Regions from separate parts of the Paenibacillus sp. GQ49 genome, predicted to be linked through region 2. Evidence: riboswitches for the same ligand, from Rfam matches in the RefSeq annotation. Region 2 holds a riboswitch; each other region holds the start of a gene.
The links. Region 2 has a riboswitch for thiamine pyrophosphate ahead of AC6CIF_RS29290 (ABC transporter ATP-binding protein). Riboswitches for the same ligand answer to the same signal wherever they lie in the genome.
Positions count from the first base shown of each region.

Region 1: another riboswitch for thiamine pyrophosphate. It lies ahead of AC6CIF_RS20115 (ABC transporter substrate-binding protein); the one in region 2 lies ahead of AC6CIF_RS29290 (ABC transporter ATP-binding protein).
Region 3: another riboswitch for thiamine pyrophosphate. It lies ahead of AC6CIF_RS17090 (thiamine phosphate synthase); the one in region 2 lies ahead of AC6CIF_RS29290 (ABC transporter ATP-binding protein).

Region 1 covers NZ_JCAXEL010000012.1:70,937-80,968, forward strand. Annotated here, with positions in the region: gene AC6CIF_RS20070 (ribosomal maturation YjgA family protein) at 1-7, opposite strand, end outside; gene AC6CIF_RS20075 (GrpB family protein) at 12-563, opposite strand; gene AC6CIF_RS20080 (Ig-like domain-containing protein) at 943-2,049, opposite strand; gene AC6CIF_RS20085 (hypothetical protein) at 2,229-2,432, shown strand; gene serS (serine--tRNA ligase) at 2,661-3,959, opposite strand; gene AC6CIF_RS20095 (MFS transporter) at 4,348-5,583, shown strand; gene AC6CIF_RS20100 (DUF2798 domain-containing protein) at 6,003-6,248, opposite strand; gene AC6CIF_RS20105 (VOC family protein) at 6,399-6,785, shown strand; gene AC6CIF_RS20110 (NAD-dependent epimerase/dehydratase family protein) at 6,802-7,557, shown strand; TPP riboswitch at 7,703-7,815, shown strand; gene AC6CIF_RS20115 (ABC transporter substrate-binding protein) at 8,036-9,076, shown strand; gene AC6CIF_RS20120 (thiamine-binding protein) at 9,300-9,590, shown strand; gene AC6CIF_RS20125 (ABC transporter permease) at 9,590-10,032, shown strand, end outside.
Region 2 covers NZ_JCAXEL010000027.1:74,935-84,966, forward strand. Annotated here, with positions in the region: gene AC6CIF_RS29285 (radical SAM/SPASM domain-containing protein) at 211-1,086, opposite strand; TPP riboswitch at 1,305-1,407, shown strand; gene AC6CIF_RS29290 (ABC transporter ATP-binding protein) at 1,569-2,333, shown strand; gene AC6CIF_RS29295 (ABC transporter permease) at 2,323-3,153, shown strand; gene AC6CIF_RS29300 (ABC transporter substrate-binding protein) at 3,316-4,389, shown strand; gene thiM (hydroxyethylthiazole kinase) at 4,660-5,472, shown strand; gene thiD (bifunctional hydroxymethylpyrimidine kinase/phosphomethylpyrimidine kinase) at 5,469-6,281, shown strand; gene thiE (thiamine phosphate synthase) at 6,281-6,946, shown strand; gene AC6CIF_RS29320 (MerR family transcriptional regulator) at 7,105-7,848, shown strand; gene AC6CIF_RS29325 (hypothetical protein) at 8,404-8,886, opposite strand; gene AC6CIF_RS29330 (deoxynucleoside kinase) at 9,214-9,870, opposite strand; gene AC6CIF_RS29335 (deoxynucleoside kinase) at 9,867-10,032, opposite strand, start outside.
Region 3 covers NZ_JCAXEL010000009.1:64,928-74,959, reverse strand. Annotated here, with positions in the region: gene AC6CIF_RS17100 (hypothetical protein) at 1-731, shown strand, start outside; gene AC6CIF_RS17095 (ABC-F family ATP-binding cassette domain-containing protein) at 870-2,420, shown strand; TPP riboswitch at 2,496-2,605, shown strand; gene AC6CIF_RS17090 (thiamine phosphate synthase) at 2,796-3,476, shown strand; gene thiO (glycine oxidase ThiO) at 3,509-4,681, shown strand; gene thiS (sulfur carrier protein ThiS) at 4,678-4,881, shown strand; gene AC6CIF_RS17075 (thiazole synthase) at 4,884-5,651, shown strand; gene AC6CIF_RS17070 (ThiF family adenylyltransferase) at 5,648-6,697, shown strand; gene AC6CIF_RS17065 (winged helix-turn-helix domain-containing protein) at 6,817-7,521, shown strand; gene AC6CIF_RS17060 (C40 family peptidase) at 7,632-8,132, opposite strand; gene AC6CIF_RS17055 (thiamine diphosphokinase) at 8,429-9,070, opposite strand; gene AC6CIF_RS17050 (trimeric intracellular cation channel family protein) at 9,252-9,953, shown strand; gene AC6CIF_RS17045 (low molecular weight protein-tyrosine-phosphatase) at 9,955-10,032, shown strand, end outside.

The DNA of each region.
Region 1 (10,032 bases), on a different contig from region 2:
TTTTCAATCAATCACACGCCTTCATCAAGCACTTGTAAAATAAATTGCGTTTTGGCAGCGGTATACGATTCCCTATCTTCCTTGTTCTCATCAGCAAGCTTTGTCTTCAGGAAAGCGTAAGCTTCCACCAGATCTGGGCGTTTTCTCAGCACATCCCGAAACCGAATTTGACGATCCCAGCGTTCTTCTCCCGGGCGCATCAGATGAAGGTGTACAGCTCTCTTGCCATCCTTAACCCTGACCCAGAATCGTCTGTACTCCCGTCCATCCAGTTCAGGCGGAACGTAGTTCCAGCCCAACGGATTCAGCTGATCCGCAATCAGATCCATGTCATCCCATGACTGTACCTCTGCCATCAGATCAATAATGGGCTTGGCGGGTAACCCTGGAATGGACGTGCTTCCGATATGTTCGAATTGATGAATATTAAACTGCTCTAGAAGACGTTTGAGTTGCCGGATTTCATCCTGAGCCTGCGCATCCCAATTGGGGTTGGCCGGAGCAATCTCTACCGACTCTGTCGCCCAGGCAGGCCAATTTTCCGGTTGCAATGGATCTGTCATTCAGGTATCTCCTCTTCACCAAGACATTTTAAATGGTAACCTTCTTTGTATTTTTCATAGGTGCTTTGCTTCATGCGCTCAATCGTAGTGCTCCGTTGAAATGTAAGTGTGGAACTTAGGGATACAAGAAGATATTTCAGGTAAGCCAGATCACTAGAGTTAGACTCTGAGCTTATAATCGAAGCTTTCATTTTCATCCCATCCCATCCCATCCCGTTATATTGTTGTTCTACCAGAAGGCTTCCAGATACATATTTCTATATATCCAAAAAGGAGCGTATGTCTACGCCCCTAGTTGTCTGTTACATTGATGATTTTAAAGATGTCATGTACTGAAACTAACTTTTGATTCATGCAGGATGCTTCATTATATGAAGATTTATTTTACCGTCACAGGGATCGTCACTTTTTTGTTGCCCCACTTTGCCGTGATAGACGTTTTACCTTTGCCTACAGCCACGATCTTGCCATTTGTTACTGTCGCTACGCCCGGCTTTGTGCTGCTCCACACCGCACTGTTGGTCACAACAGTGGTCTTGCCCGTATCATACTGTGCCATCACACTCAGCGTTGTACTTCCCTGTGGGGACAAAACCAGTTTTTTCTGGCCTGTAATCAGCTTTTTGAGCAAAGGTACAACGGTAACCTCTGCCTTTATTGTCTGATTTTGATAAGTTCCTGTCAAGGTGGCTTGTCCCTCAGTCAGCGTCTTGACTGCTCCATTTTTCACGATAGCTACATTTGTATTGGAAGAGGTCCATATCACTTGTTTCGAAAGGTTGATCGTTTTGCCGTTTGCGTAGGTGCCGATCACCTTCAACGCTTTGGACTTCTTGATGTTCAGCTGCATAGTTGCAGGGGTAACCTCGACTTTGGTAATCTCGTCCGTTACTGCAACGGGGACTTTCACAATCGTTGTTCCGTATTTGCCTTGCAGCAATACTCTACCGGGTGTAATGCCTTTGATTTTACCGTTTTCCAGGACAGCCGAAGAAGTGGATACGGACCATACAATCTCAGACGTCACATCCTCTTCCTTACCATTCGCACGGGTAATGCTTACTTTCGGAAGGGTGCTTTCACTGCCTTTAACAAAACTGTAGGATTTCGGTGAAGCTTTGATGCTTTTGATCTTCTCCTGAACTTGGACAACCAACTGAGCTTTAGCCCCGTCTACCTGTGCAAAAATGGTTGCTTCGCCCGCGGCCACGGCCTTGACTTTACCTTTCACCATCGTCGCAACTGTTGCATTGCTGGTGGACCATGTGACACCTTCGGTAACATCCTGTTTGTTATCAAAACCTTCTACGGTTGCCATCACCTGAAGCTTAGCTGTCTCGGAAACGCTCATCTTCTGCGGGCTGCTATTGGTAATTTCAATCGATGTCACGTCACCGGTAGCCGCCAAAGCCAACGAAGGGACCAGTACGGTCAATGCAATCATTAGAGCAAGTGTGCCTCGAAGCGCCAGTTTGATTCTATTCATTTCAATATCCATCTCCCATAATCCAATATTTTACTTCTATTATATTATATCGGATACGAATTGCATAAAGTTGAATGTCGTAAGTGAGAGTCTTGGAACAATTCATGATTTTCATTGTATAATATGGGAAGGTCACGTAATACTGTTTTAATAAACCTAAAAAATGGGGTGGGATATGTATGATCGAAAAGAATTTGCTTGATATGGTTTCACCTAAAAATAACCGTAAACGTATGAAAGCTATCGTCACTTCGACATCCACCAAGATTCGTCCTGAAGACGAAATGGTTCTATTGATGAAAACAGCCCGCAATCGTTTCAAAAAAGCCCTTGAATCTGGACAAATTGAAATCATTAACGAGCGTGAATGGAAGCTGCGTTAACATTTAAGAAATAACTTTATTTACTTACATAAACGAAGAAATTTTAATCAAAGAAGTAAGCTATATCTGAGGTTCAGGCACTTACCAGATCAGTTAAATTCAGCACAAAATATTAGGAGATCGGTTCGTTAAATAGTGTTACCGTTTAAAAGGGGATGTCCATCGTCACATACAACATGACGTGTGGAACATCCCCTTTTTGAATTACTAAAGCGTTACCTAACCTCTCTACTTCACTGCATCCTGCTCTGGCAAAATCAAGCTCTCTGCCCCGCCCATATAGGGCCGCAGGGCTACCGGAATGTGAATGCTTCCATCCTCCTGCTGATGATTCTCAAGCAACGGTATCAGGATACGCGGCGATGCCACCGCCGTATTATTCAGTGTGTGACAATACGCCAACTTGCCTTCGGCATCCAAGCAACGAATATTCGAACGCCGCGCCTGAAAATCATGCAGATTCGACGACGAATGCGTTTCTCCATATGCACCGCGGCTTGGCATCCACGTCTCGATGTCATACTGTTTGTACGTTTTCTGCGACATATCCCCGGTACATACAGCGACAACACGATACGGCAGTTCCAGTAATTGCAGCAATTCTTCGGCGTGTCCTGTAATCTCTTGCAACATGCGCTCCGATTCTTCCGCATCAGGGGCACAGAGAATGACCTGCTCAACTTTGGCAAATTGGTGCACACGATACAATCCGCGTACATCACGTCCGCCGGAACCAACTTCACTGCGGAAACACGTCGATACCGCGGCCAGCTTCACAGGCTCTTGAACATCGACAATTTCATCCGCATAATACGAGACCAGCGGCACTTCAGAAGTTCCCACCAGCCACTTGTTCTCCCCTTCGAGTTCATAGACCTGATCTCGACCAGTTGGGAAGAATCCGGTATTCACCAGTGCATCCTCCCTGACCATCAGCGGTACCTCCATCGGTGTAAACCCATGCTTCAGCAGCAGATCCAGCGCAAGTTGCTGTACTGCCCGATGTAATAACAGACCAGCGCCTTTTAATACATAACTTCGCGTACCACCAATCTTAACTCCACGGGGAATATCGATGAGATCATGCAACTCCCCAAGTTCCACGTGATCTTTGGTGTTATACTCGAACGTTGGCACCTCTCCCACACGTCGAAGCTCTACATTATCCGCATCCGACGTGCCTTTCGGGGTATCCGGTGATACGATATTGGGTACTAGCCATTGCAGCTTGGTTACCTCCTCCTGCACAGGGGCGAGCTTCGCTTCCACCTGTTCCAACTGTTCATTGATCTGTTTCACCTCAGCCCGCAAACCCTCGGCCTGTTCCCGATCCCCAGCTTGCATGAGTCTGCCAATGTCTGCAGATAACGTATTGCGCAATCTGCGCCCTTCTTCCGATTCCTGTAAAAGTGCTCTGCGTTCCTCATCCCGCTCCAGCAATGTGCGAATGCTGATATTAATTTTTTTCCCGTCTGCTGCGGCCTGAACCTCTTCTGCATGTGCCCGAATCCATTTCATTTCCAACATGGTCACCGTCTCCTTTGGCTGTAAAAATACAAAGAGCGCCCTCATCCCTTGGGACGAGGAGCGCTCTGCTCGCGGTGCCACCCAACTTGCTGAATCAGGATATCCTGCTTCCAGCCTCTTGGTCCGCGATAACGGGCGGTTCCGGTTAACTTGGGGAAATATCGCTCCCCTGGCGAAAACGCCTCCGAGTTGGATGCTCTTCAACGGCATGGTCCGATCTGTAATTGTTGTGTCTCAGTATATACGAACGTTAGACCAAATTGCAACCTCCTGTATCGATCCGGAATTCATGGCACAACGTAACATGCCCTGTTATGATAGACTTTGTCTTCAAGATGGAGCTTTATTGTGATCCTCAATTTATGTATATAAGTAGAAGGAGTTCTTTATGAAAAAATTACTTTGGATCGGATGTCTGTCCTATTTCCTGATTGGACTTGCCCACGTTGTGCTCGGTTCCATTCTGCCGGTTGCACTTGAACATTATGGCAAAGATTATAGCCAAGGCGGAACGCTGATCTTCGCTCAATTTGCCGGATTCCTGGGTGGTGTATTGTTATCTCCATGGCTGAACAGACGCTTTGGTAAACGGGGAGGCCTGTTAATCGCCACAGCACTGCTCTGTATCGCAGAATTAGCCTATATGCTGCTGCCACCATGGGGCTGGATGTACGTCATCGCACCCGCAGCCGGCTTTGGATTCGGAATGGTTGAAGCTGTTATTGGAACCATTATCATTGCGGCAATCAAAGACAATACAGCCGTTGCCATGAGTCGACTGGAAGTGTTATTCGGGATTGGGGCGATGGTCATGCCGCTCATTGCCAGCGGTCTGATTGCTGCCGGATACTGGCGTCTCTCCTTTCTCGTTGTTGCGATCTGCGCAGCGCTGACCTTTGTTTTCTGGGCAAAAGGATCATTTGGTGAACTTGATAGGTTTCTGGAGCGACATAGTTCAAATCACACTTCCGTAAATACGCACTCTGCTGGGACATCAGGTGAGATGCATCCCGCATCTGCAAGTACATCCAGTCCAACCTATCGTGGCCGTAACAGAACTCTTCTGGTATTATTCGTCCTGTTCTTCTTCCTATATGTTGGAACAGAGATGAGTCTTGCGAACTTCATGCCAGCGATTCTGATTGAGAAAATGAACATGAAGGAAGCCGGAGCAGCGCTTAGCGTCACCTGTTTCTGGATTGCCATGTCTGTCGGACGACTCTTCGCCGGGTATATCGCAGAGAAATTTCAATACCGAGTCTATGTCCTGTACAGTTGTCTTGCTTCTGTTCTCTTATTAATGGTATTTCCATTTACAAACCAAATCTGGTCTGCGTTTCTCATCATCTTGCTGCTTGGACTTGCGATGTCAGGCATTTTCTCCATTGCCCTTGTCTTCGCCAGTAAACTGCTGCCCGGAACAGAAGAATCCACACCCAGCATTTTGATTGCCTCAGGTGGGGTTGGCGGTGCCATTCTGCCTTTGACTACGGGATGGAGTCTTGATCATCTGGCGGTTAATCAGTCTGCATGGATGCTTGCGATCTTTGCAGTTGGCCTGCTTGTCATTAGCGTAATCACGTATCAATGGCAGAACAAACATATAGTGAATTCTGCGAATTAACAGTTCTGTGTTGATCCAGTCCTGAGGATTAGAAATACCTATTAAAGAGATTGAGATGTCCACCGCCATAACCTGACGGTGGACATTTTTTTGTAGCGTTACTTTGTATAAAGAACCTAGCACACGTTATTTATCTGCATTTTAGGATATTTGAAATCTAACGAATCCTAGAGACGTTATTATAGATAATTATCTCAAATTCAAGGTCTCGTTGCAGTTTTTTATCATAATAACCCGCTGAGATTCGTTAGATTTTTTATTCCCTAAAAATTGGCCTAATAAGATGTTCTCGATTCGTTAGCGCTGTAATCGTGGTGGAAAGTATCCTATCTTTGCCTCAGATCACCTTTCATTACAGGTAAGAATACGATCTATTCATTTGCACACGATTGCCCAGGAAATACTTAGGGCCAGCCGAATCACACACTTTTGTTAACGACAGGCATTACGGGCCCGTTATCCTTGATGAATTTACCGAATACATATCGGACGAGCGGTCCCAGAATGATTAACTGATATGGAAGCGCAAGGCTGAAGTTACGAGCAATGGTATGGAGATACGTACGGAGTACGGATGACCCACTTAATTGATCAGCGAGATATGCTGAAACCATCCCATACAAGGACATGATCAGAACCATGCCAATCACCATAAAAAATGACATAACGAGCACACCCAAACTCTACATAAGTGAACATTTCGTGAACAATTATGATTTTTCCAATTTAAAATTGGATTTGACAACCATGTAGTACAGCCCTATGATATCCCTTAAAATGGTAGAAACATTCACTACATAAGGAGGTTTTTGATTGTGAGTTTTCAAAAGCGCATTGACCACGTCGGCATTGCCGTTCGTGATCTGGAGACCACGCTGCGTTTCTACACGGAGATCGTTGGTCTTGAATTGAAAGACCGGGTAACCCACACCAACGGCGTCATTCAGCTCGCCTTTCTTGGCTTCAATGGAAGTAACGAGACTGAGATTGAGTTAATTCAAGGATACAGCGACAAGCTGCCTTCCGAAGGTACGGTGCACCATTTTGCGATCCACGTGGATGATCTTGATTCTGAGTACAAACGCATTCAATCCACCGAAGCCGAATTTATCGATGGAGAGATTATCACACTGCCTAACGGTTACCGCTATTTCTTCATCTATGGACCTGAAAAGGAATGGATTGAGTTCTTCCAGCGCTAAGAAATGGAGTTGATTTATGAACATTTTAATTACCGGCGCAGCCGGAAAAATTGGACGTGACTTGTCCCAACACTTGTCAGAGGCATTTCACCTGAGACTAACGGATTTAAATATCGACAGACTGCATACGTATCAAGGGACCGGCCATGAGATCATCACACTGGATGTGACAGACCCCGAAGCCTGTCAGCATGCTTGCGAAGGCATGGATGTGGTTGTACATCTGGCTGGAGATCCTTCCCCGAATGCCGGATTTTATGAATCGTTGTTGGACATCAATATCAAAGGTACATTTAATGTATTCCGTGCAGCTAAAGACCAAAGTGTACGAAGAGTCATTCTTGCAAGCAGTGCACAGACGATTGAGGGGTATCCCATTGATGCTCAAGTCTATCCGGACATGCCAACACGTCCACGGAATTTGTACGGGGTTAGCAAATGTTTTGGAGAATCGCTCGCTTCCTATTTTGCGTATACCGAAGGTTTACAAAGTGTTGCGGTACGTATAGGTGCATATGATGATTTTCAACCGGACGGACCAGTGCTGGAGGCAAGGGATATGAGCGCGTATATTAGTCCAGCTGACTTGTGTGATTTGATGTTCAAAGCAATTACAACTACCGATCTGGAACCCTTCACCATACTGCATGGGATCTCGAATAATCGGTTTAAACGATTAAATCTGGAAACCACTCAGAAACAGGTAGGTTATGACCCAAAATCCGATGCTTTTGCACTCAGTCAGATTGCCTTATATGATTCCCCACGATAATTATTGAAAATAACACATCTAAACAGGCTGATATACATATGTATAACGGCCTGTTTGATAAGTTCATACGTGTCCCCATCCAGTTCCTGACTGGACACGTTCCACCCGCTGGCCTATAATTACACCTAGTAATGCCCGTAACTTCATAGTTTCCCAGGGGAGTCGGAATTGGCCGGCTGAGAGTGTATCCCACCAAGATACTAACCCTTAGACCTGATCTGGATCATGCCAGCGTAGGAATCGGAGTATATCGAAATGGCACAGCCCTATGGCTGAACGCCACCTCTCTAACGCCTGCACGCGTCCCGGAATACGGGACGCTTTTTTAATGTTCTTTTATATAGCCAGAGAGCTAAAAAAGTGACGTTATCCAGATCTCAACTGGTATAAATCTTTCGATTTATGCAAGATGATTGGATATGAAGCCAAGGAGTACCCCGTGCCAATCGGCCGGACATACCGAAGGAGAGAACCACAGATGAAATGGCGTAAAACGATGGGATTGTTGCTCTTATGCGTGCTTATGGTGACTGTAGCCGCATGTGGTGGCAAAGAAGCTGCCCCAGCTGGGCAGAACGGCAACACAAATACGGAAAGCAGCAACGAAGGTAACACTGCCGCCCTGAAAGATATTAAAGTGGTGCTCGACTGGACACCAAATACGAATCACACAGGCCTGTATGCAGCTGTAGATCAAGGTTTTTACAAGGCCGAAGGCTTGAACGTGGAGATTGTACAACCAGGTGCCGGTGGCGCAGATACAATGGTTGCCTCGAATGAAGTGCCTTTTGGCGTAAGTTATCAGGAGAGTGTAACTCAAGCCCGAACACAGGGTGTTCCATTGGTCTCCATCGCAGCAGTTATTCAGCATAATACATCCGGGTTCGCTGCTCCGGCAGATCGGAATATCAAGTCACCGAAAGACTTTGAAGGCAAAACCTATGGCGGTTGGGGTTCCCCAGTCGAAGAAGCCGTGATGCAATCCATTATGGAAGGCGACGGAGCCGATGTATCGAAAGTGAAAAACATTAACATGGGTGACGCTGACTTTTTCACCGCAGTGAAACGGGATATTGATTTCGCGTGGATTTTCTACGCCTGGACGGGTATTGAAGCCGAACTGCGCGGGGAACCGATCAACATGTTATATGTGAAGGATTATTCAGATGCATTGGATTACTACACACCTGTCCTCGTAACCAACGAGCAAACGATCCAAAACGACCCTGAGTTGGTGAAAGCATTCCTGAAAGCCACTTCCGAAGGGTATCAATATGCGATTGATCATCCCGAAGACGCAGCGAATATTCTGATCAAGGCCGTACCGGATCTGGATAAAGACCTGGTACTGGCAAGCCAGAAATGGCTTAGTCCGAAATACACGGATGATGCCCCTCGCTGGGGTGAGCAAAAGCAGGAAGTATGGCAGAACTACACGGACTGGATGTTTAGCAAAAAACTGCTCGATGAACAGATCGATGTGAGCAAGGCATATACGAACGAGTTTTTACCCCAATAAAATTCTCATATAAAACGAACTTGATATTTACATGAGGACGGAGAGGACAGAAATAACGTGAAAAAGCGAAGCGCTCGCCTTTATCACCGGATTTTCCCTTAGAGAAAGGGAATCAAAAAAATCTGGGGATAACAGCGATTGGAGGGTTATTCTGTCATCGAAGTGGCAAGTGTAACAGTCATTAGTTCAATTTATATATTTTCGAAAGGAGCCGTGATCTCTCATGGCAAGCACACTACTTAGCATTCAGGTTATTCCGAAAACGCCAAATGGCGAGAACTCTTATCCTTACGTAGATCGCGCCATTGAAGTTATTCAGCAATCCGGCCTGAAATATCAGGTGAACGCGCTCGACACCACGATGGAGGGGGAACTAGAGGAACTGCTGGAAGTTGTCCGTAAAATGCACGAGGTACTTGTGGAGGCTGGCAGCCCAAGCATCATCTCCCAGATAAAAATCGCCCATAGCCCTAATGGGTTCAGCATGAATACCCTGACGGAGAAGTATCGCTAATGCCTGCCTATTTCAAAAGTGTATGGCCGCCCTTTGTGGCGGTTATTCTCTTTATAGCGATATGGCAGGGAGCCGTCTCTTTCTTCCATATTGAGAAATGGATGCTGCCTGCACCGTCCGACATCGCCCGCGAAGCGGCAACCCAGGCCGAACGACTTGGCATGCATGCCTCCGCAACCATTCAGTTAACGCTGATCGGATTCGCCGCTGGAACAGCGGTTGGATTACTGATTGCGATGGTGCTACATTTAGTCCCTTTTCTCAAGTCAGCCCTGTATCCTTTACTTATTCTTAGTCAAAATATCCCAACCATTGCGCTCGCACCGCTCCTGTTAATCTGGTTTGGATTCGGGCTGTTGCCAAAGCTGATTACCATCATCCTCGTCTGTTTCTTCCCCGTTGCAGTGGCGGCCATGGACGGCTTGACCCGTACAGATGCAGC
Region 2 (10,032 bases):
TCTTTAGAACTAATACACATCCTAATCAAAAGGATAATAATACCATGTAAATTTATAAAAACAAGATTAATAGACTATGATTTTACAAAAAAGTTGTTATCCTGAATTGATTTCAATTCTTATTATCTAAATAATTTCGCAATAAAGACAAAACGAACCTACCGAAACAAATATTTTCGGTAGGTTCGTTTTTAAGTAAATTTATATATTCTAGGCTCCAAATCTCTGACGATAACCGCACTTTCGACACAACTCTTCTACAGCTTCGCGTTTGGAGAAGCCATATACCAGATTGTTCGCTCGCTCACCCTCAATAATCTCCGAGAATGACTTCTCGTGCACATTACCCAGGTTAATCACACCCTCGCCATCGAGACAGCATGGAACCACCGTTCCATCCACAAGCACAGCTGCCTGACTACGTAATGCATGGCAAAAACCTTTGCCGTCATCTTCAGGTGCATCCAGACTTGGCCACTGGAACTCATGGTCCTGATTCAGGTATACATTTGGGGCAATTTTGACCCCACTGCCTGGAACTACTTTTTCCTCAATACGGAAGTCCAGATTGAACTCACGTTCCAATACTTCAAGGGTCTCCCGATTTCGATTCATCTGAGCATTTGTGAAGTTATCCTGTGTCAGATTCCACAGCCGGAATGAGATGATGACATTGTGCTTAACGGCCTCGTGTACAAAGGACAAAATATGACGCAGGTAACCGTCACGGTCTGTTGAACCTTCATGCCCATCGAAGCTGTGCAGGGAGAAATTCATCTGCCGCAGCGCCGGTTTGCCAAGCAATTTATGCTGAGTCTTGGGCAAGAGTGTACCATTCGTTGTAATGTTCACCTTGAGTCCCTTCTCATGTGCAGAATCAAGCAACAGATCTATTTTGGGATGCAACAAGGGTTCGCCTTTAACATGTAGATAAATATGATTGGTGTGTGGTTTAACTTGTTCCAGTATATTGTTGAAGACTTCAGGGTCAATGAATCCTTTGGCACGCTGCGTCTGTGGACAGAAGCTGCAAGCCAGATTGCAGATACTCGTGATCTCAATATATACTTTTTTGAACGTTTTCAACTTGAGTCCCCATTCTGCCTAGGAGGGCGAACAATCCCACCTGCATTTTGTGATCCGGCCTATACGGGCCATCCCTATTATATCGGGTTCATGAGCTGAGGTAAATTGTTCGGTTGTTCGGGTCTGACTCCAAGTTCATCTCAAGAATTCCATCATGCTGCCTCTTTACAGTTCATGTTCAAGTGATATATGCTGAACACACAACTGCATATCTTGAACTTTTGCACTAGGGGAGCCTTGCGGCTGAGACGAATATGACTATTCGGACCCTTTGAACCTGATCTGGATCATACCAGCGGAGGGAAGTGGAGCGGCCTTTTAGTAAGCGGAATTTTATCATGTATATGTGAAGATAAACTGCGGATCTAACTTACAGACCCACTCATTTCTCCGGAAATGAGTGGGTCTTTTTTGTTTCTTTTGGCAGAGTACAAGATGCCGTTGTTATTCCAGCAGTCTGACATCAAGGGGGTGAGGATCAGATGGATAACCATGTAACCATTCACAACATAAGCTTTGCTTTTCCCGAAAAAAAGGATTCCCCCGTGCTCTCCAATGTCTCGCTTCAGGTTCAACAAGGAGAATTTGTCTCGCTCATCGGCTCCAGCGGATCAGGTAAAAGCACGCTCTTCAAGCTGCTCGCAGGCTTGCATGAGCCAACCGTTGGCACCATCGATATAGCTGATGTACCGCAAGGACAAAGGCTCGGACGAGTCGCTTATATGCCGCAGAAAGATCTGCTGTTATCCTGGCGAACCGTCATGGAGAACTGCATGCTGCATGCCGAGCTTGCACCAGGCCGACAGGACTGGGACAAGTTACGGGCAAACATCCTAGCTGGGTTGGCAAGGTTCGGCCTGTCAGGTTATGAGCAGGCCTATCCAGATGAGTTATCCGGCGGCATGCGGCAGCGAGTGGCATTGCTTCGTACCTTGCTTACAGGCGGGCAGCTCATGTTGCTGGATGAACCCTTCGGTGCACTCGATGCCTTAACCAAACGAGAAATGCATCGCTGGTTGCTGGAGCTGTGGGAGGACTTTGGCCAAACCGTGTTGTTCATTACACATGACATTGAAGAAGCCCTGCTGTTAAGTGACCGTATCATTCTGTTAACTCCAGGGGGGCAAGGTCAGAAGTTGCGTGAGGTGACGGTTCCTTTACCACGCCCAAGGCATTCGGACATGATCTACGAACCGGCTCTCGTGCAGATGAGGCAACAACTGGAGGAACAATTACATGCAAAATGATAGAGCTGAGGTTAGCGTTTGGACGTGGTGTTCAAAGTGGCTCTCTAGGTCGTTTTCCCAATATGGTCTGTTCATTATGCTCATGTTCTTATTACTGGCGATCTGGGAAGTGATTGTGCGTATGGGATGGGTGCCCTCCTTTATCATTCCTGCACCCACGGCCATCGTAAGCTCACTGGTTGAGCATCGCCGTCTGCTGTTGACCATCCATCTGCCTGCTACCTTTATGGAGATTGTTGTTGGTTTTGTCTTGTCCATAGTGACTGGAATTACGCTGGCAACAGGCATGCATATGAACCGATCGATTGAAAAGGCCTTGTATCCCTTCATCGTGATCAGTCAAACCATACCGCTGATTGCCTTGTCTCCCGTATTTATCTTGTGGTTTGGTTACACGTTGTGGAGCAAAGTCGCGGTGGTATTCTTAATCTCATTCTTCCCCATTGTGGTCAGTACCTACGATGGACTCCGCCAAGGCGATCCGGAACAGCGTGAACTGCTGCTCACCATGGGCGCCAGCAAGTGGGATATTTTTCGCAAACTCCAGGTTCCACTGGCACTTCCCTCTTTTTTCTCGGGGCTAAAGATGTCTGTGGTGTACTGTGTGGTTGGGGCGACGATTGGCGAATGGCTTGGTGGCAGCAAAGGTCTCGGATACTTCAGCCGCCGTATGTCCAGCAACATGAACACGGATGCGATGTTTGCCGCCATTTTGCTGTTATCCCTGCTTGGAATCGTTTTGTTTGCACTGATTGCCTGGCTGGAGAAACGGTTTAGCATACGGCGTCATCGTCATGGAGGCAACAGAAAAGTTGGATAATACTTAGATAGAAATTTGATGTAAATACAAGAGTTACAATCTTCAAAACATACCTTGTGCACAAATTCAGCAGCATCTTCAATCAGTTCACTGTCACATTATCGTTAACATGCTGCTGTCCATTTTCTACAAATCAAAACGATGAAATGAGGAACTTCATTTATGAATAACAAAGGTATATACTCCCTGCTTCCCATCATGCTCATTAGCCTTTTCCTGATCATTAGCGGATGCAGCACCACGAATACCAGCAAAAACACGCCAACAACAGACTCTGCAACCCATGCACAACAAACAGACAAGCCTGCAACCGAACCAGCATCAGACGCCAAAGATAAACTGTCCATCATGCTCGACTGGTACCCGAACGCAGTACACTCCTTCATCTATGTGGCTCAGGAAAAAGGGTACTTCGCAGACCAGGGTCTGGATGTCGAAATTCAAATGCCTGCGGATACCAATGATTCACTCAAACTTGTTGCTGCCGGTAAAATTGATCTGGCCCTAAGCTACCAGCCCCAAATTTTGCTCGCGCGTGGCGAGAACATTCCTGTACGTTCCATTGCTGCTGTTGTTCGCCACCCGCTTGTGCATCTGTTGACCGAAGCAAATGGCAACGTGAGCTTACCCAAAGATCTTGAAGGAAAAACTGTCGGTTATTCCTCGATTCCGCTGTATGAAGCGATGGTTCGTACGATGATCAGCCACGATGGTGGCAATCCCGACAACATGAATCTGGTTGACGTTGGGTTCGATCTGATTCCTTCGCTGGCTTCCGGACAGGCGGATGCGATTATGGGTGGTTTTATTAACCATGAACAATTGATTTTGGAGAAAGAAGGACATGCCATGAAATCGATTAACCCCGTCGATTATGGCGTGCCTGATTATTATGAATTGGTCATGACTGCGAGTGAAGCTGGCATTGAAGCGAAAAAAGACCAACTTACCCGGTTCGTCAAAGCGATCCAGGAAGGACAAAAATATGTGACTGAGCATCCAGAAGAAGCCTTGAGTATTCTGCTCGCTCATGAGAATGAAACATCTCCGCTTGACCCGGAGATCGAAACCAAAAGCCTGGCTATTCTACTGCCACTCATGAATGAAGATGGTCAACCGTTTGGTCGGCAGGAAATGGAATCGTGGGAGAATGTACGTGCATGGCTCGTTGAACAGGATTTGATTCCTGAATCGGTGAAAGCCGAGGATGCTTTTATTAATCTGCAAGGAGAGTAAGTAAAGGAGTGAAAGGTGAATGAAGACAAGAGGAGATATAGATCAAAATGATTCAATTTGTCTATATCCATTTACAAAAATCCATTTTTAGTGAGTTATGAAATTGATTTATATTTTACGTTTCTGCTTCTACCGCTTTTAATGCCTCTCGTTGTCATTACACTCTGCGCCCCAACTCAACAAGGAGACTCATATCCTATTATTCTGCTGAGTGACTCCAGATATCGGACTTCCGCCGATGGGGTTACTTCAAAACAAGGAGGAGATTATATGTCTTATTTGGAACGTGTTCGTGCACAAAATCCGCTGGTACACAATATCACTAACCTTGTCGTGGCTCCCTTCACAGCCAATGGTCTGCTTGCACTAGGTGCGTCCCCTTTTATGGCCTATGCTCATGAAGAGGTCGCTGATGTCGCCAAGATGTCAGGAGCTGTAGTACTCAACATTGGTACTCTCGATGACAAAGTCGTTCAGGCGATCCGTCTGGCAGGCCAATCGGCTAATGCGCATCACGTGCCTGTGGTGCTTGATCCGGTTGGAGCTGGCGCAACCACATATCGCACGGAAACCGTGCAGATGCTCGTTCGTGAACTTCGTCTCACAGTACTGCGCGGCAATGTGGCGGAGGTCGCCAATGTCATCGGTGAGAGTTGGAGTATTAAAGGTGTGGACGCAGGATCAGGTGAGGGCGACCGAATCGGCATTGCGGAGCGGGCAGCGCATAAACTTGGCTGTGTCGTGGTCATTACCGGAAAAGAAGATATCATTACTGATGGACAATCCACATTCCTCACGAGTAATGGTCATGCCCTGCTCACTCAGGTCACAGGTGCTGGCTGTCTGCTCAGTTCGGTGATTGGTGCTTTTACAGCCATAGCGGAATCAGGAGCCGATCTTCTAGGCAGTGTTGTTGAAGCGCTCGCGTTTTATGGTGTAGCAGCTGAACTGGCGGCAGAGCGGACAGCTCATCAGGGGCCGGGCAGCTTCCAGATTGAATTGTTGAATCAACTGGCACAAGTAACACCAGACCTCTTGGCAGGATGCGCACAGATCCGTCAGATCCGTGGAGGTGCAGTATGAGTATTGCTCAAGCGCTAACCATTGCAGGCTCCGATAACGGGGGCGGCGCAGGCATTCAGGCTGATCTGAAAACATTCCAAGAACTTGGTGTATACGGCATGACCGTTATCACCGCTATTGCTGCCCAAAATACAACAGGTGTGCAGGGCGTTTTTCCCATCCCTTACGATGGCATTGCCCAGCAATTGGACTCGACCGGCGAAGACTTTCAACCAACCGCAACGAAGACCGGCATGTTATATAGTGCCGAGATTATTCGTCTAGTGGCTGAGAAATGGCAGCAATATCGTTGGGCTAATCTGGTCATCGACCCTGTGATGGTCGCCAAAGGCGGTGCCCCCCTTCTCCAACAAGAAGCTGTACAGGCGTTGGTTACGGAGCTGTTGCCACATGCCCTGATCACAACACCTAATATACCGGAAGCGGAACTGCTTACCGGGATGTCTATCACCAATCTGAGTCAGCGGGAAGAAGCCGCAAGACGGATTGTACAGATGGGCTCAACGTATGCTTTGGTCAAAGGGGGTCATGATGAAGGAAGTGGCATGATCGTGGATGTGCTCTATGATGGGCAGTCTTTTCATTATCTGGAGAATGTTCGTGTGGTAACACGTCATACGCACGGAACAGGTTGTACATACTCTGCTGCGATCACCGCAGAGTTAGCCAAGGGTTCACCTGTTCTGGCTGCCGTTACGACTGCGCGAGCATTCATTCAGGCGGCCATCGAAGATGAGCTGGGGATTGGGGCCGGACATGGGCCGACAAATCATTTTGCGTATCAGCGCAGACAGCGGGGTGAGCAGTGATGCGCCCGTGGGATGCAGAAGCGGTACAACGCGCGATGCAGGTATATTTGGTGATGGGCAGCGTCAATACAACGCAGGACCCTGTGGAAGTTCTGCGCCAGGCCATTGCTGGCGGCATTACGCTGTTCCAGTTCCGTGAAAAGGGAACTGGCGCCCTGGTTGGCGACGCTCGCATCACGCTTGCGATGCGGCTTCGCGAGGTGTGCAGCCAGCACGGGGTCCCGTTCATCGTGAACGATGATGTGGAGCTGGCTGTAGCGGTGGAGGCCGACGGCGTGCATGTCGGCCAGGAAGATGCGGACGCGGCGCTGGTACGCGCCCGCATTGGAGATGGGCGGATGTTTGGCGTATCCGCCCACTCTGTGGATGAGGCGCGCCGTGCCGTGCAGGCGGGCGCCGACTACCTTGGCGTCGGGCCCATGTACCCGACGCGCTCCAAAGCGGATGCCCACGCTGTGCTGGGCCCCGCAGGGGTAGCGGAACTGCGTGCCGTAGGCATCGCAGTTCCGATTGTGGGTATCGGCGGCATTACGCCCGATACCACGGCCGCCGTGATGGCGGCTGGAGCCGACGGCGTAGCCGTCATCTCCGCCATCGCGGGCGCGGCCGATGTGCGCGCAGCGGCTGCGCAGTTCGCTGCGGCAGTGCGCGGGATGCAGGCGTAGCCCTGCTCTCCCTGCACTGCCAGCCCCGATAGTCATACTTAGCCACCAGACCATAATCAAGATGCAGCTTCCATGCTTGCATCTTGTTTTTCATTTTCAACGGTTGACTCTCACGTAACGTCACACTGTACAATCGGTGTTGTAAGGAGGTTTCACACATGGCCATGAAGGTAAAAGAAGTTGCCGAACTTGCCTCGATCAGTGTGCGCACACTGCATCACTATGATGAGATCGGACTGTTAACACCGGACGAAGTGACTTCTGCCGGGTATCGATTATATTCAGATGCCAACCTGGAACGATTACAGCAGATATTATTTTTCAAGGAACTCGACTTCTCTCTGAAGGAGATCAAAAACATTATCACCAACCCCTCCTTCGATCCGGAAGAAGCACTTAATATGCATCGACTTATACTGCTGGAGAAACGCCAACGCTTGGATCAGATGATTGCTACCATTGATAGAACGGTTTTACACGTGAGAGGAGAAATTAAAATGACAGCCAAAGAACAATTCGAAGGATTTGATTTTAGCAAGAATCCGTATGAACAAGAAGCACGGGAACGTTGGGGAGACCATACCGTTGATCAGGCAAACCAAAAGCTGCACAGTAAATCAACCACGGATCAGAAAGCTCTATCCGATCAAATGAACAAAATCTACAAACATCTGGCTTCACTTCGTCACACAGAACCAGCATCTGGGGAGGCACAGGCAGGCATCAAAGAGTGGTACACTTGGCTAAACCAAATGGGAAGCTACTCACCTGAAGCCTTTAGAGGACTTGGTCAGATGTACGTGGACGATAAACGCTTCACGCATAATATTGATCAGTTTGGCGATGGTTTGGCAGTATTTATGAGAGATGCCATGGCTGTATTTGCTGACCAAAACAAATAATATAGCCCTGTCTTCAACAACATATAGTATTATTCAACTCTCATTGCCGTCAGATGTGGGCTGTAAACGATAGTCTGGAAGTTCCCCCCTGTCCTATAAAAAAATATTATCGTCATCAGCATTATTCGCTGTAAATGACCATTCGGATATTTGAACCTACCTCCTGGGGTGACCATATCGTTCTTGTAATTAACCTTATGAACATGTTGGATATATACTAGGGTTACGTTGTAAATAAATTGAATCGATCCGAATTGTTGCAAAAGTTATGAGCAATATCCCCCCTACCTGGTGGATACATAAAAGGGACGTACACCCTCAGGCGTATCGTCCCTTTTATGTATGCAAGTAACTCAGCCGCAATGTGAACAAGCCTAACTGCTGCTCACTCTGAGTACTTTATAAATATCTTTTAGTGTAGATGTTCTTTACTACGTTTTCTTCTGCTCCCAGTCCTTCGATATAACCTTTTCACCAGATGATTAGGATGATGAGCATTAAGTTTCTTCTGTCAAACATTCTTCATTTTGCTGCCCGTGTCCACCGTCTATCCGATTAAGCTCTTGGCGCGTGATCCGATGAAGATGCATCCGTGGCTAGACTGGTTCTCGCCATCCGGCCAGGAATCTGCCATGCAGACACAATTGCCAGCACAATGAATAACAAATCAATCGGTTGACTGAAGTAATCCTGGAAGGTTTCTGCAAACGCACTGATCATCTCGCTATCAAACACGAGTTCCATCACGCTTACATCACCAAACAGTTCGGAAGTAAAATAAACCACCGTCAGATATTTCCCCAGCAAAATGCCGACGAGCGCAAACAGTACGGCAATAATCTTATGTACTGTCGCAATTCGTTTATTGGAGAACAACACAACTGCGTAACCCGTGAGCGCTCCAATCAAAATCGCAATTAATCCCACCTCATACTCGGTCATTGCAGCAATAGCTGCCCATACGATGCCTCCCAGAATGGCTGCAATTAAGCCACCAATGATCGGCATACCGATTTTAACTCCTTGTTTCTCTTCCACGATGTCTTTCCCTCCTGAGTCATGCATATGCTTCTTTTCCAGAATTCACCTTTCCTATGAAAACACAAAAAGACCTATTATTCAACATTTTTCTACTATGAGAAAATATATTTATATAACAGAAAAGATATAGTAAGTATCCATTTCCTAATTCGCTCAAATAAATCATTGTATTTTTATCCTCCAATATCTCATAATCATTCCCTTGGTACATAAAAAAATATCCCTTCCAACAGCATAATAGCCGTAGAAGGGATGTTGTCCATATCTGTATCATAGATATAACCAATGTAACCGAGAAAACTACATTGAAAAGCTCTCTCTATCTTACCTTTGCACTTCCTTGGAAGGCTGAATAACAGCTGCAATCTGTGCCAAAATGGCATCCACCGATGCCGGATCATGCACATCATACTCATCAATGTTCAGACGCAGCACAGGGCAAGCCGTAAACTGATCAATCCACACGGAATAGCGCTCGTGCATATGCTCCCAGTACGAACGATCCGTCTGAATCTCCATCTCACGTCCACGTTCCGTAATACGGTTTAAAATCGAAGGCAGACTGCCTTCCAGATAGATCAGCACATCTGGATGTGGGAAATACGGTGTCATCACCATCGCTTCAAACAAACTGCTGTATGTCTCAAAATCTGTAGCAGACATGGTTCCTTGATCTGCATGCATTTGTGCAAAAATGCCCGTATCTTCATAGATGGAACGATCCTGTACGAATCCCCCACCGAGTTCAAAAATCTTTTTCTGTTCCTTGAAGCGTTCTGCCAGGAAATAAATCTGCAGATGGAAGCTCCAACGCTCAAAGTCATGATAGAACTTCTCCAAATATGGATTATGATCAACTTGTTCCAGAGAAGTCTTGAAATTCAAACGCTGTGCAAGCGCAGCCGTTAACGTGGATTTGCCCACTCCAACCGTACCTGCTACCGTAATTAATGCATTCGTTGGAATGCCATAGTTATTCATATGATATACTCCTTTACCTGATTAACAATTTGCCTGAAGTGTTCAGGATGTTCCACAAAGTCGAGTTGCTCTGCATTGACCTTAATGATTACTGGTGGATTTGAGCTATTCGCCAGATAATCCATTCCTGTTTTGTAATCGGCGATCAGTTGTTCCATATAT
Region 3 (10,032 bases), on a different contig from region 2:
CGATGGCTTTGAATATGGGGATTCAGGATGATCCCGCAGCTATTCGAAACATGTTTAATTACATTCCTGCCGTGGTTATTCTGGATTATGATGGCTATTATATGTTGTCCACAGAAACAGAGTTGACAGGTAACCTTGAAGATTCTTTCAGGCAAGTATGGAGCCCCAAGAAACCTTATACATATTCAGATTCTAATGGTAACAGTATTAACTTTACACTGGACGACTACGTATATGCCTTTGACGCAAGCGCAGGGAAATGGATTGAGGGATTCCAAAAAGAACTGGCCTCAAGCACACAGATTCCTTTACTTCAGAATACTAGCGTATTTGAGCAAGTTAGACAAAGCCGGATTGTGACTGTTGTACAGGATGATCTGGCTGATGTGATTAACCGCCATAATGAGTTTGCCAGAAAGAACGGTATTTCCTATACGTTTACGATGCCCCTGATTGCGCAGGAAGATTGGTACAACTCCATTAACGATACAGGGATTATGGCCTTTATCCAAGGTATAGGTGTGGGTGACCAAAAGATCAACAATTATGCGATCGGTGGAGGCAGACTTGTGAAGAAAACGGCCATCGTAGGTGGGGTAGATCCTTTAACGGGTATCAAGTACTATTACCCCTCCACATGTGGTAATGGTTACCGTGCTGAAGAGGTGTTTACAGACGCAAGACAAGCAGCTGCACAAGGCTATTTTGAATATAAATGCTCTAATCGTTAGGGGAGCCTGTATGATAAAATCATGTAAGAGGTTCCTGAACTGTTTACATTACTTTCAGAAAAGACGGGACCTGTGCTAGAATAGGATTTCGGAACAATAACAAAAGTAATGTCTAATAGATAGGAGCAACCTCATCTTATGAGTTTATTGTCAGTAGAGAACGTAAGTCACAATTTTGGAGATCGCACGTTATTTAAAAATGTATCGTTTCGTTTACTTGCCGGAGAGCGCGTAGGACTTGTTGGTGCCAATGGTGTGGGTAAATCCACATTAATGAACATCCTTACCGGTAAATTGCTTAAAGATAGTGGAAAAGTAGAATGGACACCTAAGGTACGTTATGGATATCTGGATCAGCACACAAAGCTTACCCCAGGCAAAACTATTCGTGACGTTCTTAAGGATGCATTCCTTCCGTTGCTTGAATTAGAAAAAGAAATGATGAATATTACGGACCAGATGGCAGATGCAGATCCAGACAAGCTGGAGCAGTTGCTGGAAGAGATGGGCGATATTCAGGAACAACTGGAACAGGGCGACTTTTATCTGATTGACGTAAAAGTGGAAGAGATGGCCAATGGACTTGGTTTGTCCGCAATTGGTCTTGATCGAGATGTCGCAGCTCTAAGTGGTGGACAACGTACCAAGGTGCTTCTTGCCAAGCTTCTGCTCGAGAAACCTACAGCTCTTTTGCTGGATGAGCCGACCAACTATCTGGATGTAGAACACATTGAATGGTTGTCACGTTACCTGAAGGACTACCCGCACGCGTTTCTCTTAATCTCCCATGACACGGAATTCATGAATGAAGTCGTAAATGTCATTTATCATTTGGAATTTGCCAAATTAACGAGATATGCAGCGAACTATAACAAGTTCCTCGAGATGGCTGATATGAATAAAGCCCAGCATATTGATGCGTACGAGAAGCAGCAAGAGTACATCAAGAAGCAGGAAGATTTCATTCAGCGTAACAAGGCACGTGCTTCAACTTCAGGTCGAGCGAAGAGCCGGGAGAAACAGCTGGACAGAATTGAACGTATTGATCGTCCAGATGAAGCGGCCAAACCAACATTCAAATTCAAGGATGCCCGTGCGAGTAGCAAAACGGTCTTTGAGGGCATTGATTTTGAAATTGGATATACGTATCCTTTGCTGCCTAAGATGACAATGACAATTGAACGTGGTGAGAAAATTGCCATCGTAGGTTGTAATGGTGTGGGTAAATCGACGCTGTTGAAAACCATCCTGGGAAAAATATCTCCACTCAGTGGAAAGACCTTTTTGGGAGATTATCTCGAAACGGCCTATTTTGAGCAGGAAGTTCGTGCTGGGAATATCACGCCGATTGAGGACGTCTGGAATGAGTTTTCACATTTGACCCAAAACGAAGTCCGGGGTCATCTCGCTCGCTGTGGGTTGAAAAACGAGCACATTACCCGTCCGCTTAACATGCTGAGTGGTGGAGAGCAAGCCAAGGTTCGTTTATGCAAACTCTTGATGCGTGAAAGCAACTGGATTCTATTCGATGAGCCGACAAACCATCTGGATGTCACAGCTAAAGCGGAGTTGCAGCGTGCTTTGCAAGAATTCAAGGGAACGGTGTTACTGGTATCTCATGAACCTGATTTTTACGAGGGTTGGGTCACCAAAACATGGAATGTCGAAGAATGGTCTGAGAAAAACTAGACGATTTAAGACAATGTTTAACAGAAATGACAGTGACAAAAAAATCCGTCTATGGTAACATAAGCTACAACTTCATATGAACACTAGGGGGGCCGCACGATGCGGCTGAGATGGAAGAATGCGATTCCGGACCCTTTGCACCTGATCTGGATCATACCAGCGTAGGGAAGTGGCGAGCGCGTTTCAGTGAATGACAGCAAACGGCAATTCGAAAGGATTTCAACCGTCTGCTTAACGAATTGAAACATGCAGTTGCGTGTATAACGTTATGGCTATAAGGTCTATAGCTTTATTGCACGAAATGAACTGTATGTATCAGTCAGTCATCTGGTCCTATAATTAATACGCAGCCACTCCCCTACGGGAGTGGCTTTTTTGTGTTTTCATAGCATTCATGCCTGGAAGGAGATGAACAGTACGGTATTTTCTCATGAACATGTACACGGATCATTTGAACTGCATGTTGTATCTACGGGTTCAGGGGATCAGGCATCTTTTGTAAAAGCTGCAAAGGACGTTTGGCCATGGGTGGACTATATTCACATACGAGAAAAACAACTCACATGGCAAGACAAGATCGGTTGGGCTGAAAGTCTGCGCAGCATTGGCGTTCCATCTTGCCGGATCGTCATCAATGGTTCAGAGCTGCCTTCACAGAATGACATCTATGGCGGTGTACATTGGGGGCAAGATGCGATACGAAACTATAACCCTGCTGTTATACGCAATGTGCAACGCCTTCGTCTGGGTGTATCTGTTCATTCAATCGATGAGGCAAAAATCGCTGAAGAACGGGGAGCCGATTACCTATTCTTTGGGCATGTCTTCTCAACCAACAGTAAGCCTGATCTTGAACCAAGAGGATTATATGCTCTGGCTGAAGTGTGCTCTGGTGTCTCCATTCCTGTCATGGCGATTGGGGGCATCGAACCGGGAAACATTCACGCTATTCGCTCTGCAGGCGCACAGGGAGTCGCTGTGATCTCGAATGTATGGGCGAGCGATTCCCCGGATCAGGCGGCTGCATTATTAAGGCAGGCTATCGTTGATACATAAAGTCTGAGCCGCTGAATCAAGGAGATGAGCTGATGAAGAAGATCATTACTGATAGACCGGATAAGGTTCATGCAGAAACGATTATTGTAGGCGGAGGGGTTGTTGGTTGTGCCATTGCATATGAACTTGCTTCCCGTGGACAGGATGTGCTGTTGCTGGAGCGTTCGGTGATTGCAGGAGGCACTTCTTGCGCAGCAGCTGGAATGCTGGCGGCCGACAGTGAGGATTTTGCTCATCCTTTGATGGCTAAGCTTGCCAGGCAGAGTAGACAGTTACTTACCGAGCAACAGGTGCTAATGGCTACACTCAGTGAGGTAGAGACTGGTCTGCAACGCCAGGGATTCCTAACTCCTTTTCGTTCATACAGTGAATTAAGTAGTTATAAGGACAATCGGAAGTCTGCGTTGTCTACTTCTGCTGATGAGGTGTGGTGGGATCGTTCCGTTGTGCAACAGGAGGCATCATGGCTTAACAGAGATACGTATGGAGCCTATTACAGACCTTACGAGAGTGAAATTCTCCCAGTCCACCTAACGAAGGCATACGCCGAATCCGCTCAAGCAATGGGAGCACGGGTTATGGAGGACATACAGGATATACGTGTGCAAGCAAACGAACACGGTGTGCAGGGAATCACCACATCGATCGGTGAGATGAGATGCAAACATGTCATTATAGCGGCTGGATTACAGAGTGAAGAGTTGATGAGACATGTGAATCTGAGCTTGCCTGTGTGGTCGGTAAAAGGTGAAATAGCCGCCGTTCAGTTCTCAGATGAACATGCAGGGTACAGACCTGACAGAACGGTGTATGCAGAGGATATCTATATTGTTCCCAAAGCCAATGGAGAAGTTTGGCTCGGGGCAACCAGTCTGCCAGGCAGAACGGATCTGAACGTTTCTGTACAGGGTGTTCAGAAGCTGTTAACAGCGGCTACCCACTGGGTGCCTGGGATGAAAGAAGCACAATTTATACGAGCGTGGGCAGGCGTAAGACCGGCAACTCCCGATGGACTGCCTTATATAGGTGCTTGCAAGAGTATACCCGGGCTGTTCGCCGCCTTTGGGCATTACCGCAACGGTATCTTGCTTAGTGCGATAACAGGCAGGCTTATCGCTGAGTTGCTCGCTGGCAAAAGCTCAGAAGAACTCGGAATTGAGGAGCTGAGCCCTGAGCGATTGAATAGAAAGGGAGTGGTGCAGTGAATATCATCGTTAATGGTCAACGGATGGAGATTGAAGAAAGATTGAATCGTGTGGATAAATTGCTCCAATCTTTTGACCTGCAAGTTAAGACTGTAGTTGTTGAGCTGAACAAGCATATCTTAACGCGTGAGTATCATGAGTCAACGGCATTAAGAGAAGGCGATCGAATTGAGATTGTACATTTTGTAGGAGGCGGTTGATGATGTTGAACATTGGTAAATATACGTTTGAGTCCAGATTGTTGCTCGGAACAGGCAAGTTTTCGGATCTGAAAGTGCAAAGTCAGGCTGTGGAAGCATCTGAAACGGAAGTTTTAACCTTTGCTGTTCGTCGTCTGAATCTGGAGGAACGCAACCAGAAGCATTTCCTGGATACGTTGGATCTGGACAAATACACTCTTCTTCCGAATACGGCTGGGGCTTCCACTGCGGAAGAGGCGGTGCGAATTGCCGAGCTTGCGCGGGCTTCAGGACTTTGTGATATGATAAAAGTCGAAGTCATCGGAGATGGAATTACGTTACTCCCAGATCCGATTGAAACGTACACGGCCTGCGAAATTTTGCTTGAAAAGGGCTTCACGGTATTGCCTTACATTTCAGATGATGTCATTCTGGCCAAAAGGCTGCAATTGCTTGGCGTACATGCTGTAATGCCTGGCGCTTCTCCCATCGGAGCGGGCAGAGGCATCATCAATCCCTATAACCTTGAGATCATCATTGAGCAGGCCGTTGTACCTGTAATTGTAGATGCAGGGTTGCGCTCCCCAAAAGATGCTGCTTATGCGATGGAACTTGGTGCCGATGGCGTGTTGTTAAATACAGCCGTATCCGGATCAGGGGATCCAGTGAGCATGGCTAAAGCGATGCGATTGGGGGTAGAAGCGGGTAGATTGGCATATGAGGCAGGCATGATTCCCATAAAGCGTTATGCAGCAGCCAGTAGTCCGGTGGAAGGAATGGTTCATACATGACAGATCAATTAACATCCTCAGAACAGGCCGATCGTTATTCCAGACAGGAACGTTACGCGCCACTTGGCAAGGAAGGCCAGGCCAGATTGAGTGACAGCCGAGTTTTAATTGTAGGCGCTGGCGCACTCGGAACAGGAATTGCAGAAACGTTAGTTCGTTCAGGAGTCGGACACCTAACGATTGTGGATCGTGATTATGTGGAGTGGAGTAACCTGCAGCGACAGCAATTATATGTAGAACAGGACGCGTTTGAGCGGATGCCGAAGGCGATGGCAGCGGAAAAACGTTTATCTGCCATTAATTCCACGGTTCATGTGGAAGGGAAAGTGTTGGACGTCAGAGTAGATGAGTTGGAAGAACTCGTTCAGCATACAGACTTGATCATGGATGCAACGGATAATTTTGATACCCGACTACTCATTAACGATATCGCACAGAAACACCGTATTCCCTGGATTTATGGAGGATGCGTAGGTAGTTACGGCATCACTTATACGTTTATGCCTGGAGAAACGCCATGTTTAAATTGTTTGCTGGGTGAAGTTCCTCTGGGTGGAGATACCTGTGATACGTCTGGCATCATACCTCAAGCGGTACAGATGGTAACGGCAAATCAGACAGCAGAAGCGATGAAGTTACTTAGTGGCAATGCAAATGCATTGAGACGTAAGTTATTGTCATTTGACGTGTGGAGGAACGAATACATATCCATCAATGTGGATGGTGCGAAAAAGCAAGACTGTTCTTCCTGCGGCACTTCGGCAACGTATCCATATCTTTCTGCGTCCAATCTGGAGAAAACCGATGTGTTGTGTGGCAGGGACACCGTTCAGATCCGACCTGCACGGCGCATGAATCTGGATCTTCAACAAACAGCGGAACGTCTGGATAGACTTCAAGAAGGAAAAGTGGAATCCAATCCGTTTCTGGTTTCTTTTACAACAGGGGTCTACAGAATGGTCATTTTCCAAGATGGACGTGTCCTCGTACACGGAACAAAAGACACAGCTGAAGCACGTACGCTCGTCCATCGCTACTTTGGTTAAAGCACGAAAGAAGCAAAGTCTGTTCCCTTGAGGGAATGGACTTTTTCATTTTACGGCATGCTATCTGTACCAACCATTGCTGCGAGCAGTGGGGATAGAGACAGGCCGGGTGAAAAAGAGTGAAAACAGCAATTTTGCTGATTGGAGCAGGAGAGCAGGTCAGCCTTATTCAGGATGTTTTATGTAGCGAAGGGTATGAGGTGAAACGAATGGAGTGGTCCGAACTAAACCAATCCGTCGAGCCTTCGTTGCTGCATATTAACCTAATCATCCTGGTAGACCGGGAAGAGGGGAAGAAGAATTGTGGTCAGAATCAGAAATTAGAGTTAAAACGATGGATAGATAAAGGTCAGGTTATACCTCTACTGGTTATTACTTCAAATGCATCTCCTCAGTTCATCGTGGAATGGCTGGATTACGGAGCTAATGACGTGATGGAGGAACCTATCCACTTGACCGTGATGCTTGCCAGAATACGAAACTTATTGCGTGTTTTTGCGAATGCAACACCAGAGGGCGAAGAAGTAATTGTAGTTCATGATCTTAAAGTGAATTTGCGTTCAAGACGGGTAAATCGTGCGGGGGAATACCTAACATTAACACCAAAAGAGTACGAATTGCTGGAATTCCTGGCCCTGCATGTGAATGAAGCATGTACCCGGAGTGATATTTTGCGGGAAGTATGGGGATATGAGTATGCGATGGATACCAACGTTGTGGATGTGTATATCAAACATTTGAGGGTTAAGGTGGATAAGGGAAGAAGTGTGAAACTGATTCATACTGTGCGTGGGATCGGTTATATGCTGCATGATAAAAATTAGATTACGAAGTTAGTTCCATGAAACACCAGTTTAGAGTGTGGCAAAAAGAGGGTAAAAATAAAAGACCGGATAGTAACCTCCGGTCCTTACTGATTAGCTATGATGTGATTCTAAAGTACACGACGAGCTTTAACATACGTTCTCTTCCAAGTACCAGAATCCAGATCAGAGAGGGTTACGCCTGGAGATCCATACGTATGCAGAATCTTACCATTTCCCGCATAAACGCCTACGTGAGTGACATTGGAACCGGTAGAACGGCTACCACTGGAGAAGAATACCAGATCTCCGACACGCAGATTAGCTTTAGACACAGCTTTACCTTCTTTGGATTGTTTCACGGAAGTGCGCGGCAAATCTACACCATACTTTTTGAAAATATATTTCATAAAAGAAGAGCAGTCAAAAACCTTGGTTGTTGAAGTTGAAGCACCAAATTTATATGGAGTTCCAGTGAATTTTTTGCCATAGTTAACAATTTGTTGACCTGTGGATACAGAAGCAGTTGCTGCCTGTGCAACAGGTGCGTTAGTCATTAGTACAGCTCCAAAACCTAGTGTAGCGCACAACCCGACGGTTACGGCCTTTTGGACAAAGATGTTTGTTTTCATGTTAGTTAGTACCTCCAAAATTCGTTTTCGTTAAGTTGCTAGAGCGAGTATAACAGCTTTGTAACAGCCTATAAATTGGATAGAGGAGTGTAATCCCTTGCGCCACAATGGTTTGGGTATGTTTATTAAAATATGATTAAAAATGTCAAAAAATTAATCGTTGACGGATGAAGAATTAAGATGAAACAACAAAGACCCTTGAATATCAAGGGTCTTTGTTATGTGTGAATCTATTTTATTCATTGAATCACTGGTTACAAAAACGTAATAAATAACTATGGAGCATGCAAATAGATTCAATCTTTGCTCTGAATAATCAGTAATAAGCCGCTATCAATAGTGACTGTACCGGAGGAGCTTAAGAGCTTGTTGCTTACACCCAAGGATTGTCCCATGCGAATGGTGGCTTGATCTAGCGGATACATAAAACCATCTAGAGTTATTCCTGCAACTTCATGAGTCAAGGGGAGCAGAGAAACATATTTATAGTCACGGTGCTCAACCACAGCTTTGGATGTGGTCAGTGTCATGTAATTGTGCTTGTCCTGAATGGCACAGGAGATATGATGCTGCATCGCGCGAACCATAATATGTACATTGGCGAGTGTGTGATCCATACGTGTACCTGTAGCACCTAACATTAAGATGTGAGAAGGTTCGTAATCTAGCGCTGTCTCAAAAGCCATTTCTGTATCAGTAAGATCCTTATGAACAGGGTCACATGTAATGAACCGAATGCTATTGTTACTTACAATAATACGTTCCTTTTCATTAATGGAGTCGAAGTCACCAACTGCAATGTGTGGCTGAATGCCGTGTTCAATTAAAAATAATGCACCGCGATCGGCCGCGATGATCATATCATCTTCTCGTATTTCCTGAAGTAATTCTACAGATAAGTTTCCGCCTGTAAAAATAATAATCCGTTTCGCCGTCATTTTATTTCATCCTTCCTAATTCAGAGAAAAATAGGTCATTGTTCAAATATAGTGTTGGAACCTGTACAAATATATTCACCAAACCAGTATAATCCACAAAATGTGGTTGCACAATTTCAGTGCTCGCGGATACAATGGGTAGAGCGACATGGAGATGACTTGAAAAGTGAGGTTTGAACAGTTGGACTTACACATTTTTGAAGTATTCAGCATTATAGGCACTATCGCATTTGCAATGTCCGGTGCCTTCGTGGCAATGGAAGAGGAGTATGACATTCTGGGTGTACTAGTGCTTGGACTTGTCACGGCATTCGGAGGCGGGATTATCCGGAATGTACTTATAGGTATACCTGTAACGACACTGTGGAGTCAGGGATCACTTATTATGTTAGCCTTAGTATCAGTAGCGATTGCATTTATATTACCTCTCAAGTGGATTAGTCACTGGAAGCGAACAGAGGCGTTGTTTGATGCAATCGGACTCGCAGCATTTGCAATTCAAGGGGCTCTCTACGCGGCGAACATGGGACATCCTATTAGCGCAGTTATCGTTGCAGCAGTAATGACCGGTATTGGTGGGGGCGTTATTCGTGATGTGCTTGCAGGACGTAAACCGCTTGTATTGCGTGACGAAATCTATGCTGTATGGGCAATGACAGCCGGTTTTGTTATAGGTATGGGTTGGTTGACAACAAATGCCGGATTATTGCTTTGTTTCGCGGCAGTTGTGTTTTTCCGGATGTGTTCTGTACATTATAAATGGAAACTACCACGTCGTTCGTTGGTGCCGTCTGAGACCGGGAACGTCAGTCCTCAGCCGGAGAGCATTGTGACACAGCCAGCATCGTCGGTACTTCAAGGTACGCTAAGCAAGGGGGATTAATATGATTAATGTTTTGTTTGTATGTCTGGGCAATATATGTAGATCACCAATGGCTGAAGCCGTTCTGCGTCACAAAGTC